One region of the Micromonospora sp. L31 genome, then DNA from elsewhere that is predicted to be linked to it. Evidence: predicted binding sites of a transcription regulator. Region 1 holds the regulator's gene; the other holds the start of a gene.
What was found. Region 1 encodes HrcA, which represses chaperone genes, less so after heat shock. Its sites were predicted from a motif close to GGTTNGCACNCTCNNNNNGAGNGTGCNAACC; they were not measured.

Region 1 (3,687 bases):
TGGCCGACGCCGTGGTCCGCGACCTGCTGCCCTGATCCCGCGCGGCCCGGCCGGCCCGGGTGGGCCGGCCGGGACCGGTCACTTCTTGAAGGCGTAGCTCGCCGGGTAGCGGTAGACCACACCCTCGGTGGCCTTCACCCCGCCGATGATGCCGAAGATGATCGGCACCAGGGCGGTCAGGATCGGGATGAAGAAGAGCACCCCGCAGGTGACGATGGCCAGGACGAAGCCGATGATGTTGGCGATCGCCCAGGTGATCTGGAAGTTCAGCGAGGCCGTGGCGTGCGCCCGCACCGTCGGGGACTGCTGGCCCTTGGCGGAGAGCGCGATCAGCGGCGCCACCCAGCCGAGCAGGCTGCCGCCGACGATCACGCCGACCGGGCCACCGAAGTGCGCGACCAGCGACCAGGTCTTGTCGTCGTCGGTGGCGTAGCCGCCCGGGGCGCCGTAGCCGCCGCCGGGAGCGCCGTACCCGCCGGCGGTCGGATAGCCGACGCCCGGCGCGGAGTAACCACCCGGCGGTGGGTAGCCACCCGGCGGTGGGTAGCCACCCGGCGGTGGGTAGCCGCCCGACGGCGGTTGGTCACCGGTGGGTGGCGGATAGCCACCGGGCGGGGGATAGCCGCCCGCCCCGGGTGCCCCGGACAGTGGTGCGGTGGGCGGCTCGTACGACGAGCCGGACGGGGCGGTCGGGTCCGGGCGGTCGCCGGGGTCCCCCGCTCCGGGAGGGCGAGGTGGTTCAGTCATGGACGTCACGGTAGGGGTTGCCGGCAAGCCATCACCAGAGCGACACCGCCCCGGATGTCCGGATGATCGGCCCTGGCGCGCCGCCCGGGTGGCGGGGCGCACCCGTGGTCCGTCGCTGATCATCGCGTCAGCGGGGACGCCGACGTAGACTGGCACTCGCTACAGTCGAGTGCCAGTGCGCTCGCCCGGGGCGCCTCAGCCGCTCCGGGCCGACGTGCGTCAGGAGGTGGGGAGATGGGTCTCGACGACCGCAAGCTCGCCGTGCTGCGCGCGATCGTCGAGGACTACGTCGCCACGCAGGAGCCGGTCGGCAGCAAGGCCCTGGTCGAGCGGCACCAGCTCGGCGTCTCGCCGGCCACGGTGCGCAACGACATGGCCGTGCTGGAGGAGGAGGGCTACATCCGGCAGCCGCACACCAGTGCCGGCCGGGTGCCCACCGACCGTGGCTACCGCCTCTTCGTCGACCGGCTGTCCCGGGTCAAGCCGCTGAGCCCGGCCGAGCGCCGGGCGATCGAGCGTTTCCTGGTCGGCGCGGTCGACCTGGACGACGTGGTGCACCGCACCGTCCGGCTGCTGGCCCAGCTGACCCGGCAGGTCGCCGTGGTGCAGTACCCGTCGCTGGCCCGCTCCTCGGTGCGCCACCTGGAGCTGGTGCCGATCTCCACCACCCGGCTGATGCTGGTCATGATCGCCGACACCGGCCGGGTCGAGCAGCGGCTGGTGGAGCTGCCCGCGCCGATCCCCGCCGACCATGTCACCGACCTGCGCCGGCTGGTCAACGAGAAGCTGGTCGGCAGCCGGCTGTCGGAGACCCCGCCGCTGGTCCAGGCGCTGGTCGACGAGTCCGCGCCGCACCTGCGCGGGGCGATGACCACGCTCTCCACCGTGCTGCTGGAGACGCTGGTCGAACGGCACGAGGAGCGCATCGCGCTCGCCGGCACCGCGAACCTCACCCGGGGCGGCCTGCTCGACTTCCAGGGCTCGCTGCGGCCCATCCTGGAGGCGCTGGAGGAGGAGGTGGTGATGCTCAAGCTGATCGGCGAGGCCGAGTCGACCACCACCCGGGTGCTGATCGGCGACGAGAACGAGATCGACAACCTGCGGGCCGCCTCGGTGGTCAGCACCGGCTACGGGCCGGGGGCGACCGCGCTCGGCGGGCTGGGCGTGTTGGGCCCCACCCGGATGGACTACCCCGGCACCATCGCCACGGTGAGGGCCGTGGCACGCTACGTGGGCGAGCTGCTGGCCCAGAACTGATCCAGGGCAGGGGCCGGCACCCGGCTCCGGCCGACGACCGGCGCAACGCGAGACGAACATGAGGACACCGAACGCAGTGGCCAGGGACTACTACGGCATTCTCGGCGTGAGCCGGGAAGCCTCCGACGACGAGATCAAGCGCGCCTACCGCAAGCTGGCGCGGCAGTTCCACCCGGACGTCAATCCGGACCCGGAGGCCCAGGAGAAGTTCAAGGACATCAACGCCGCGTACGAGGTCCTCTCGGACGACCGGAAACGGCAGATCGTCGACCTGGGTGGCGACCCGCTCGCCCCGGGTGGCGGCGGCGCGGGGCCGGGCGGTCCCGGCGGCGCGGGCCCGTTCGTCGGCTTCCAGGACATCATGGACGCGTTCTTCGGCGGCGCCGCGGGCGGCGCCCGGGGGCCGCGACCGCGTACCCGGCCGGGTGCCGACGCGATCCTGCGGCTGGAGCTGGACCTGCATGAGACCGCGTTCGGCGTCGAGGCGCCGATCACGGTCGACACCGCGGTGCTCTGCACCACCTGCGCCGGCGCCGGCACCGCCGCCGGCACCCACCTGGCCACCTGCGAGGCGTGTGGCGGCCGGGGCGAGGTGCAGTCGGTGCAGCGCACCTTCCTCGGCCAGGTGGTCTCGGCCCGCCCCTGCACCGTCTGCCAGGGGTACGGCACCACCATCCCGCACCCCTGCCCGACCTGCGCCGGCGACGGCCGGGTGCGCACCCGCCGCTCGCTGACCGTCAAGATCCCCGCCGGGGTCGAGGACGGCATGCGGATCCGGCTCGCCCAGCAGGGTGAGGTGGGCCCGGGCGGCGGCACCGCCGGCGACCTCTACGTGGAGATCCACGAGCGGCCGCACGACGTGTACTCCCGCAAGGGCGACGACCTGCACTGCCGGGTCACCGTGCCGATGACCGCCGCCGCGCTCGGCACCCGGCTGACCATCAAGACGCTGGACAGCGAGGAGACGGTCGACGTCAAGGCCGGCACCCAGCCGGGCAGCACGCTGCGGCTGCGCGCCCGGGGCGTGCCGCACCTGCGCGGCACCGGCCGGGGCGACCTCTACGTCCACCTCGACGTGCGGACCCCCACGAAGCTCGACGCCGACCAGGAGAAGATGCTGCGCGACTTCGCCAAGACCCGGGGCGAGGAGGTCGCCGAGCTGACCAAGCAGGGCGGCTTCTTCTCCCGGATGCGCGACGCCTTCAACGGGCACGCCTGAGGTGTCCGCGCCGCTGTTCCTGGTCGAGGCGCTGCCCACCGGCGACACGCTGACCCTGGACGGCCCGGAGGGCCACCACGCGGCCACCGTGCAGCGGCTGCGCGTCGGCGAGGAGCTGCTGCTGGCCGACGGCCGGGGCGGCACGGCCGCCGCCGTGGTCACCGCCGTCGGCCGGGGCACCCTCGACGTGCGGGTCACCTCCCGCGGGTACGCCGACGCGCCGGTCCCCCGGATCGTGGTGGTGCAGGGCATCGCCAAGGGGGACCGGGGCGAGCTGGCCGTGCAGGCGATGACCGAGGTCGGGGTGGACGAGATCGTGCCCTGGGCGGCGTCCCGCTCGGTGACCCAGTGGCGCGGCGACCGGGGCGTACGGGCCCGGGACAAGTGGGTGGCGACCGCCCGGGAGGCGTCCAAGCAGGCCCGCCGACCCTGGCTGCCGGTGGTGGCCGGCGCCCCGGACGAGT
Region 2 (3,687 bases), on a different contig from region 1:
GCAGCCGTCCAGCACCGCGCCGCGCACGGGCCTGTCGCTGGGTACCCGGCCGACTACGGCTTCATCGAAGACACCCTCGGCGAAGACACCGACCCCCTCGACGCGCTGCCCCGCGCCTCGCGCACCTGGGCGACATCACGGATCTGGAGCACTTCCTGATCCTGCTCAGCCAGAACCGCCAGGCCGACACCGACCGGGTCAAGGCCGAACATGACTACCAGGTCAACCAGGTCGCTCTGCAGTACCTCATCGCCTGGCACCGCGGCACCCACGGGGCAGACTGCGACTGCGTACGACACGCCGAACCGGCCGTCCACGGGATGCTCACCGCGCTCTCGCGCGACTTGTGATCCGGCATGTCCGAGGGCACGAGGCGATCGCGCACGCCCTGCGCCCACCCTTGACCCCTCGCCGGGAAGCGCACGGGGTGTGTCTGATGGGTCGTGTCACGGACCTGAACCCCGCAAGCCAAGCGCAGGCGGAGATAGCGGCGCTGCCCGCCTGCGCCGCGGGCAGCGGAGGTATGGCGAGCGGCCTGCCGGTCATCGTGGACATGCGATCGGCCAACGTTCACTGACCGCCGCTGAATACTCCCGTCTGCGCATGGAACCGGTTGCTGCAGCGCACCCACGTTCAACGCGGCCGCCGATGAGGGAACGCAACGACCCCCAAGAGCACCAAGCGCGCCAGGCCGAACAAGCGTACGATCGAGTTATCCCGGAATCGACGACATCCCACTCCTGAGGTGCCAGCCACACCGGCCCTACCCCAAGGGGATGTCATGTCCGTCAATCGCACCCGAAACGCACCGGCAGACCCGGCCACCACAGCGCCGCCGCGGGCCGCAGCAGGCCCCACCAGCCAGGTCCCCCCTGGCGCGCGCCGCCTGGATCAGCCGCGCGAACAGCCTGCCCGGGACGTGTGGAAGACCGACGGGGGACAGCCTGGCTGCCATGATTCCGATCGAGCGGCGGACCGGGCCCCGGTCCTGGGCGCGTGGATCGGAACAGTGATGACAGCAATGAGGGAAGCAGCCACCCGTGTCAGCGTCGGGCGCCGGTTTGCCGCGCACCCATCCCCGCCCTCACCCGACCCCGGCCAACGCCCCGCCGGCACGAAGATCCACGATAGGAAGGAAACCAGCATGGCACCCATGGTCGACCGCATCCGCACATTCCTGCACAACCCGCAAGGACAACGGCTCACCCGCCAAGCGCGTGAGCAGCTCAACAAGCCCGACAACCAGCAGCGGCTGCGGAAGCTTGCGCAACGACTCCGGCGACGCGGGTGACTCCCGGCGAGCCCGTCAGATAGCCGGAGCCACCATGACACGTCGTCGGCCTCGCCCGTGACGTCAGCTCCGGGACCAGGGCGCGCCGCCGCCCTGGTCCCGGAGCTGTCTCGCTAACGGCACCTCTCTTGTCAACCTGCCGGCAGCAGAGAGGTCTCCGTTAGATCCACACTCCCGACCGGAGGCCCGGCCGGTGACCTGCCGGCCGGGCCTCCGGAGTGGTGCTCGCGGACATCGACGCCGCCCTGTCTCGTCGATGGCGCCCGAGGCGGCATCGTGTCGGAGTGGTCGACCGGGTGTTGGGGCCCGAGCACGGGGAGGTTGATCTTCGCATTCCTTGCACTCTCAGGTGGCGAGTGCTAAACCGTAGTTAGCACTCGCCCTGTGCGAGTGCTAGCCGATTGGGATGAGCCCTCTGGTGGGGCGTGCGCGTACGTCATCGCAGGTCGGTCCGATCAGTGCTGCAGGTCAGCACGACGAGTAGAGGACGACGCAGATGGCCAAGTTGATCGCATTCGGTGAAGACGCCCGTCGCGGCCTCGAACGTGGCATGAACATCCTCGCTGACACGGTGAAGGTGACGCTGGGCCCGAAGGGCCGCAACGTCGTGCTGGCCAGCAGCTGGGGCGCGCCGACCATCACCAACGACGGTGTCAGCATTGCTAAGGAGATCGAACTCGACGACCCGTACGAGAAGCTCGGTGCCGAGCTGGTCAAGGAAGTCGCCAAGAAAACCGACGACGTGGCCGGCGACGGGACCACGACGGCGACCGTCCTGGCCCAGGCCCTGGTACGGGAGGGGCTGCGCAACGTCGCCGCGGGCGCGAACCCGATCGCGCTCAAGCGCGGCATCGAGCAGGCCGTGGCCGCAGTGACCGAGGCGTTACGTAACCAGGCCCAGGACGTCGAGACCAGAGCGCAGATCGCGGCCACCGCGTCCATCTCCGCCGCCGACGCAAGCGTCGGTGAACTCATCGCCGAGGCGATGGACAAGGTCGGCAAGGAAGGCGTCATCACCGTCGAGGAGAGCAACACCTTCGGCCTGGAGCTGGAGCTCACCGAGGGCATGCGCTTCGACAAGGGTTACATCTCGCCCTACTTCGTCACCGACACGGAACGCATGGAAGCCGTTCTCGACGACCCGTACCTGCTCATCGTCGAGAACAAGATCTCGAACCTGACCGACCTGCTCCCGATCCTGGAGAAGGTCATGCAGGCGGGCAAGCCGCTGGCCATCGTCGCCGAGGACGTCGAGGCCGAGGCCCTAGCAACCCTGATCGTCAACAAGGTCCGTGGCACTTTCACGTCGCTGGCTGTCAAGGCACCCGGCTTCGGTGACCGCCGCAAGGCCATGCTGGCCGACCTTGCCGTCCTCACCAATGGTCAGGTCGTCAGCGACACCGTGGGTCTCACGCTGGAAAACGTCACCCTCGACATGCTCGGCCGGGCCCGCAAGGTGGTCGCCACCTTGGACGAGACCACCATCGTCGACGGTGCCGGTGACGGGGAGCAGATCGCCGGCCGGGTCGCCCAGCTCCGCGCCGAGATCGACAACAGTGACTCCGACTACGACCGGGAGAAGCTGCAGGAGCGGCTGGCCAAGCTGGCCGGCGGCATCGCGGTGATCAAGGTCGGCGCGGCCACCGAGGTGGAGCTCAAGGAGCGCAAGCACCGCATCGAGGACGCCGTCCGCAACGCCAAGGCCGCCATCGAAGAGGGCCTACTTCCCGGCGGCGGCGTGGCCTTGGCCAACGCCGCGGTCACGGCGTTCGACAAGCTCGACCTTGCCGGTGACGAGGCCACCGGCGCGAACATCGTGCGGGTCGCGTTGACCGCGCCACTCAAGCAGATCGCCAGCAACGCCGGCCTTGAGGGCGCCGTGGTGGCAGAGAAGGTCAACTCACTTCCCGCCGGCCACGGCCTCGATGCTGCCACCGGCGAGTACGTCGACATGATCAAAGCGGGTATCGTCGAACCGGCCAAGGTGACCCGTTCCGCGCTGCAGAACGCCGCGTCGATCGCCGCGCTGTTCCTGACCACCGAGGTACTCATCGCCGACAAGCCATAGACGCCCGGCGTCGGCTTGCCGGGCAGCGACGACCTTCGGGTCTGTCACAGACCAGGGCCGGCCAGTGCGGCTGCGTGCCGCACTGGCCGGCCCCGTCAAGGGATTGAGCTGTCGTGCCGTCAGGGACGGCGGGGTGGATCTGGAATCAGGCGGTGACGGTGAGATGGTTCTTGACGCTGGTCACGCCGGAACCTGACCACGACACCTTCTCGGCCTGACGGCGTTCGGCCCACGATCGCACGGACCCGCGCAGCGTCACCTCCGCGCCGTTGACATCAGCCTTGATCTGGTGGGAGTCGAGCTGGGCGTTGCGCAGGATCGCCCCGTC

Region 2: a site for HrcA is predicted at 1,660-1,690, ahead of groL (chaperonin GroEL). Genes of this name have one in related genera too.

The regions. Positions count from the first base shown of each region.
Region 1 is NZ_JBQHDC010000002.1:62,076-65,762, forward strand. It holds gene hemW (radical SAM family heme chaperone HemW) at 1-35, shown strand, start outside; gene ACTMS9_RS06820 (DUF4870 domain-containing protein) at 79-747, opposite strand; gene hrcA (heat-inducible transcriptional repressor HrcA) at 982-2,004, shown strand; gene dnaJ (molecular chaperone DnaJ) at 2,081-3,223, shown strand; gene ACTMS9_RS06835 (16S rRNA (uracil(1498)-N(3))-methyltransferase) at 3,225-3,687, shown strand, end outside.
Region 2 is NZ_JBQHDC010000022.1:7,640-11,326, reverse strand. It holds partial or broken gene ACTMS9_RS30415 (fatty acid desaturase family protein) at 1-43, opposite strand, end outside; partial or broken gene ACTMS9_RS30410 (inorganic diphosphatase) at 43-108, shown strand; gene ACTMS9_RS30405 (DUF1003 domain-containing protein) at 126-350, shown strand; gene ACTMS9_RS30400 (hypothetical protein) at 1,154-1,291, shown strand; gene groL (chaperonin GroEL) at 1,788-3,359, shown strand; gene ACTMS9_RS30390 (BON domain-containing protein) at 3,505-3,687, opposite strand, start outside.